Regions from separate parts of the Yersinia sp. KBS0713 genome, predicted to be linked through region 2. Evidence: predicted binding sites of a transcription regulator. Region 2 holds the regulator's gene; the other holds the start of a gene.

Region 1 (3,422 bases), 1.8 Mb from region 2:
AAGCCAGCGCGGGTTCGACCTCAGTGAAATTCTGGTAGAACGCGGTTGGGATATGGTGGCGCGCCAGGAAATCTTTGGTGAACGCTTTGGAGCCTTCCAACTGAGCTGCCGCTTGCGTTGGGCCGAAGATAGTCAGACCCGCGTCACGGAATGCATCCACCACGCCAATCACTAACGGTGCTTCCGGGCCAACAATGGTCAGGCCGATATCGTGGCTTTGAGCAAAGGCCAGCAAGCCTGCAATATCTGTCGCGGCGATAGCCACGTTTTCTAATCGAGGTTCCAGCGCCGTACCGGCATTGCCCGGCGCGACATAGATTTTATCCGCTAAAGGCGATTGCGCGGCTTTCCAGCCTAGTGCGTGTTCGCGCCCACCGTTACCAATAATCAAAATATTCATCGGGTGACTCCGTTAAGCGGTTTAATTAATGACGGAAATGACGCATGTCAGTAAAGATCATCGCGATGTTGTGTTCATCTGCGGCAGCAATCACTTCGTCATCGCGGATAGAACCACCCGGCTGGATCACGCAAGTGATGCCAACGGCAGCGGCGGCATCAATGCCATCACGGAACGGGAAGAAGGCATCAGACGCCATGGCGGAGCCGGCAACCTGTAAACCTTCGTCGGCGGCTTTGATCCCGGCAATCTTGGCAGAGTAAACACGGCTCATCTGGCCTGCGCCTATCCCTATGGTCATATTATCGCGGGCATAAACAATGGCATTGGATTTAACGAACTTAGCCACTTTCCAGCAGAACAGCGCATCACGCAGCTCTTGCGCGGTTGGCTGGCGTTTAGACACCACGCGCAGATCCGCTTCTGTCACCATACCTAAATCACGATCTTGTACCAGCAAACCGCCATTCACACGTTTGAAATCCAGACCGGCAGAGCGCGCCTGCCACTGACCACAGATCAACACACGCACGTTTTGTTTGGCAGCCAGAACACTCAGGGCATCGGCGCTGACACTTGGCGCGATAATCACCTCCACAAACTGGCGGCTGATGATCGCCTGAGCGGTAGCGGCATCTAACTCACGGTTAAAAGCAATAATGCCGCCGAAAGCAGAGGTAGGGTCAGTTTTGTATGCGCTTTCGTAAGCGGCAAGAGTGGAGTCACCAATCGCTACGCCACAAGGGTTAGCGTGTTTGACTATCACACAGGCAGGTTCGCTGAACTCCTTCACACACTCAAGTGCGGCATCAGTATCGGCGATGTTGTTGTAAGAGAGCGCTTTGCCTTGCAGCTGCTCTGCGGCAGCGACGGAAGCTTCTTTCAGATTCTCTTCTATATAGAAGGCAGCTTGCTGGTGGCTGTTTTCACCGTAACGCATATCCTGCTTCTTAATATAGTTAAGATTCAGGGTTCGCGGGAAGTGACCTGCGGGCTGCTCGGTCTCGCCGTGGTACGCCGGAACCATGGTGCCAAAGTAGTTGGCGATCATGCTGTCGTAGGCAGCGGTATGCTCGAATGCTTTAATCGCCAGATTGAAGCGGGTTGGGTAGGTCAGCGAGCCGTCATTATTATCCAGCTCGGTAATGATAGCGGCATAGTCACTGCTCTTCACCACGATGGCGACATCTTTATGATTCTTCGCCGCAGAGCGCACCATGGTTGGCCCGCCGATATCAATATTCTCAACGGCATCTTCCAGTGAACAATCTGGACGCGCCACGGTTTCAGCAAAAGGATACAGATTGACGACCACCATATCGATCGGCTGAATATCATGTTCAGTCATGATGGCATCGTCTTGACCACGGCGACCGAGAATACCGCCATGGATTTTTGGATGCAGAGTCTTAACGCGGCCATCCATCATTTCCGGGAAACCGGTGTAATCAGAAACTTCGGTGACTGGCAGGCCAGCATCGGCCAACAGGCGGGCAGTCCCACCGGTGGAGAGTAACTCGATGCCACGCTGAGAAAGCGCTGCGGCAAATTCAATGATACCCGCTTTATCAGACACACTAAGCAGAGCACGGCGGATTGGACGGCGTTGTTGCATGGTTTTATCCCTTGGCTTTGGAATCGCAGTTTTTCATTCGCTATAAATAGAGCGTTACGTGAATCTCTACCTGGTACTTCTCTCTATATAGAGGAACAGATTCAGATAACGTCCCGAAAAGAGGACTGCCAGCCTGTCGTTAGAGCCTTGCTGGCTAGGATAAACGGAAAAACCCGCTTAATTTGGGCCTGACTGGCACTATTTTGATAAAAATCGATCCGCAAAGGCGATATTTGATGAATACCGCTCTGCAATTTCGACGCGGGGAATTGTAGCGAAAACGATTGCGTGATGCTCGTCAATTTTCAGTTCAGATCACATCTGTGGATAAGTTTGTGCACAACAGGGTATAAAGCGGGGTTTTGCTGTGGAATGCAGCAAACGATCATTTTTATTGAAATTAGCAGTTGCGGCCTGCGCGGAACTCCCTATAATGCGCATCCATCGAGACGGCACACAACGAATCAAGTAGTTAAGTGACCGGCAAAGAGAACAGAGAAATTCAACGAAATAAGTAGTTGACTCTGAGTGAGGAAAGCGTAATATGCGCACCTCGAGTTACTGACCGGAAGGTTGCTAACTCACTGCTCTTTAACAATTTATCAGACAATCTGTGTGGGCACTCGCAAGACGATATCGAAGCCTGTTTCGGCAGGCAGAAGCAATATCAAAGTCTTGAAGAGTGACCAAAGCAGTACACATTTGAACTTCGGTTCGAATGCATATTTGCAGAAAGTAATCTTTGAGCATCGCTACTTCGGTAGCAAATCAAACAAATCTTAAATTGAAGAGTTTGATCATGGCTCAGATTGAACGCTGGCGGCAGGCCTAACACATGCAAGTCGAGCGGCAGCGGGAAGTAGTTTACTACTTCGCCGGCGAGCGGCGGACGGGTGAGTAATGTCTGGGGATCTGCCTGATGGAGGGGGATAACTACTGGAAACGGTAGCTAATACCGCATGACCTCGTAAGAGCAAAGTGGGGGACCTTCGGGCCTCACGCCATCGGATGAACCCAGATGGGATTAGCTAGTAGGTGGGGTAATGGCTCACCTAGGCGACGATCCCTAGCTGGTCTGAGAGGATGACCAGCCACACTGGAACTGAGACACGGTCCAGACTCCTACGGGAGGCAGCAGTGGGGAATATTGCACAATGGGCGCAAGCCTGATGCAGCCATGCCGCGTGTGTGAAGAAGGCCTTCGGGTTGTAAAGCACTTTCAGCGAGGAGGAAGGCAGTCGTGTTAATAGCACGATTGATTGACGTTACTCGCAGAAGAAGCACCGGCTAACTCCGTGCCAGCAGCCGCGGTAATACGGAGGGTGCAAGCGTTAATCGGAATTACTGGGCGTAAAGCGCACGCAGGCGGTTTGTTAAGTCAGATGTGAAATCCCCGCGCTTAACGTG
Region 2 (3,422 bases):
CAGTGCCGGCGACAACGCCACCAGCGGCATGATAGTTGCGAATACGCGGTTGGCTTTACCGTCGCGATAACGATCCACCACTAAGGCTTGCCAGCTCACGGCGGCAGAACAGACCCCCACCGCTTGAATAAAACGCAGGATTAATAACTGGGTGGCAGTCTCAACCCACAAAATCCCCAGACAGCCGATAGCAAATAACCCCAACCCGACCAACAGCACCGGTTTACGACCTATTTTATCCGATACCGGCCCCCAGATAAGTTGGGCGATAGCGAAACCGGCGAGGAAGATGCTCAGACTGGCACTGATGGCACCGGCGGAGGTTTGCAGCTCTTGTTGCATTGCGCCAAAGGCGGGCAAATACATGTCGGTGGCCAGATAACCCAGCATACTTAAGCCAGCCAGGTAGAACATGAAGCTAGAGGTGGTTTTCATTCTTTATTCTCAATGTGAAAATGTTGCAGGCGTTGCTGTTGTCAATATGTTGTTATTGTAAATGTATTATTACAGGCAATTTTATTGCGGGGGCATTCTATCCGGCGAGTGATTCGATTGTGAAACGGTAATATTTGCGCCATGCTATCAAAATATTTGATGTCTGAATAAATGAGCAACAGGAGCAGAAGATAATGTGGTCTGAATACTCGCTGGATGTGGTTGACGCGGTCGCACGTACCGGTAGCTTCAGTGCCGCCGCTCAAGAATTGCACCGTGTGCCATCGGCGATAAGTTATACCGTGCGCCAGCTTGAAGAGTGGCTGGCGGTGCCGCTGTTTGAACGGCGTCATCGTGACGTAGAATTAACCGCCGCAGGTGTCGTTTTTATCAAAGAAGCTCGCGATGTTATCAAAAAAATGAATGGCACTCGCCGTCAATGCCAACAAGTGGCGAATGGCTGGCGAGGGGAGTTAACCATCGTGGTGGATAAAATCGTCAAACCACAGCGCAGCCGCCGCTTAGTTCTGGATTTCTATCGACATTTTCCTGATATCGAATTACGGGTACGTTATGAGGTGTTCAATGGCGTCTGGGATGCGCTGGTGGACGGGCAGGCTGAAATGGCCATCGGCGCCACGCGTGCGGTGCCAGTCGGAGGGCGGTTTGTTTTTCGCGACATGGGCTTTTTAAGTTGGCAATGTGTGGTGAGTGTCGAACACCCATTAGCGCGGTTAACCGGGCCACTGACCGATGATCAGTTGCGGCCTTACCCCGCACTCTGTCTGGAAGATACCGCGCGCAACCTGCCGAAACGGGACACCTGGACCTTAGATAATCAGCAGCGGTTGGTGGCACCGGACTGGGCGACGGGGATTGACTGCCTGTGCGCGGGGCTATGTGTTGGCATGGTGCCTGCTCATATGGTCTCGCCGCTGATTGCGCAAGGGAGGCTGGCAGCGCTAAGCTTGGCTGAACCGCTACCGGATAGCCCATGCTGCCTGACGTGGGAGCAGAACAACCACTCACCGGCACTGGCATGGTTGCTGGCGTATTTGGGTGACAGTGTCACGCTAAATGCTGAGTGGCTGAAAGATGACAACCCATCAGCTACTCAGCATGACGACACCAGCAACTGAGAGCAAATAACCGCGCCGGTAGCCGAGTTTGCTACCGGCAGAAGAGAGTTAGCGGCGATAATCGCGGAACGGGCCATCCGCAACAGAACGTCGCTCGACCAGTTTCGGGTGCACCTCAATGGTCTGGGGGTCTTCGCGCTTGCTGACAATACGGTCGAGCAACATCGCAAAAGCGGTTTCACCTAATCGCTCTTTTGGCTGATGAATGGTGGTCAGCGCAGGGGAGAAGTAGCGCGCGTTGCGCACATTATCATACCCGATCACTGAAATATCTTGCGGCACCCGCAAGCCCAGCTCATCGGCTGCGCATATTGCACCCATCGCCATAATATCGCCGCCACAGAATACCGCGGTCGGGCGATGTTTTTGCGTCAGAATCTGGTGCATGGCTTTATAACCGGACTCCGGTTCGAAATCGCCCTGAACCACCCATTCATCACGCAGCGTGATATTGGCCTCCTCCAGGGCTTTCAAAAAGCCCTGATGGCGACCACCGCCAGTATTACGGGATAGCTGGCCGGGAATAGCGCCGATATCACGATGACCGCGCTCAATCAGATAACGTCCAGCCAAATAGCCGCCTTCAAAGGCGTTATCGATAATCGAGTCAGTAAAGTCGCCACGTGCTGTCCCCCAATCCATCACCACCATCGGGATATTACGATAATCTTCCAGCATCCCCAGCAACTGCTCGGGATATTCTGAACACATCACCAGCAGTCCATCAACACGCTTTTGTGCCAGCATCGCCAGATAGGCTTTCTGTTTATCCAGATTATTATGAGAGTTACATAAAATCAGCGTGTAACCCTTGCTATAACAACTGTTTTCAACCGCTTCGATCACTTCAGCAAAATAGGGCGCTTCGCTGGACGTTGCCAGTAAACCAATTGATTTGGTGTGATTAACTTTCAAACTACGGGCCACAGCACTGGGTGAATAATGCAGTTCTTTAATGGCCGCCCACACGGCAGCCTTAGTATTTTCGGCGACGAAACGCGTTTTGTTAATCACGTGCGAAACGGTGGTGGTGGAAACACCCGCGTGTTTGGCCACATCTTTAATCGTTGCCATAAAAAAAATGACTCCTAAGCTCACCTGTTACAGTAGGTAAGTATTATGTTAATCGTTTGCCTGCAGACGCGAAACCACTCAGACAGAAGCATGTTATTGGCTGGAAAATGGAATCAGCTGGTTGTCTGAGAGTATTTATTGGACGTTATTGGTCGGTATGCAGTTATGAACTGCGAATTTTGGCTGATCTGGAGGAAAAGTGAAAGAGGTATTCAAAGTTATAAAGTGCGTAATGAGCACAAGATTTTTTTTCTGAATTGTGGGAAGATATTTTAACACACTAACTATGTGCCTTTTCCCTACGACAAACTGACCGGCTGAGGAGTTTTTATGGATACCAATCTGAAAATGTCGCTGATTACGACTGTTGGTGCGCTGGCGATGATTATTGCCTTTAGCTTCGTGGCGGTAATGAATTAATTAAGCCGCTTGCCGGTAAAATAGTAAAGTAGGGCGGTTTACCCGCCCTTAATTATTGCTTGATGTGCTAACACATCGTCTCGCGCTTATTGCCTTCTCAGGCTAAATTCTTCTCAACGAATGCCCAGTTAACCAGCGCCCAGAAATTTTCCAGATATTTTGGCCGCGCATTGCGGTAATCAATATAATAAGCGTGTTCCCACACATCCACCGTCAGTAACGGTTTATCCGTGGTCGTCAGCGGGGTTGCCGCATTAGATGTACTCACAATCGCCAGCGTGCCATCGGCTTTTTTAACCAGCCAAGTCCAACCTGCGCCAAAGTTTTTCACTGCGGCATCGGTAAATTGTGCTT

What was found. Region 2 encodes PurR, which represses purine synthesis genes. Its sites were predicted from a motif close to CANGCAAACGTTTGCNTG; they were not measured.
Region 1: a site for PurR is predicted at 2,289-2,306, ahead of purH (bifunctional phosphoribosylaminoimidazolecarboxamide formyltransferase/IMP cyclohydrolase). Genes of this name have one in related genera too.

Annotation. Positions count from the first base shown of each region.
Region 1 is NZ_CP042173.1:318,562-321,983, forward strand. It holds gene purD (phosphoribosylamine--glycine ligase) at 1-400, opposite strand, end outside; gene purH (bifunctional phosphoribosylaminoimidazolecarboxamide formyltransferase/IMP cyclohydrolase) at 426-2,015, opposite strand; rRNA gene FFE93_RS01505 (16S ribosomal RNA) at 2,797-3,422, shown strand, end outside.
Region 2 is NZ_CP042173.1:2,070,213-2,073,634, forward strand. It holds gene punC (purine nucleoside transporter PunC) at 1-435, opposite strand, end outside; gene punR (DNA-binding transcriptional activator PunR) at 630-1,574, shown strand; gene purR (HTH-type transcriptional repressor PurR) at 1,623-2,648, opposite strand; gene FFE93_RS09685 (YnhF family membrane protein) at 2,979-3,068, shown strand; gene sodB (superoxide dismutase [Fe]) at 3,166-3,422, opposite strand, start outside.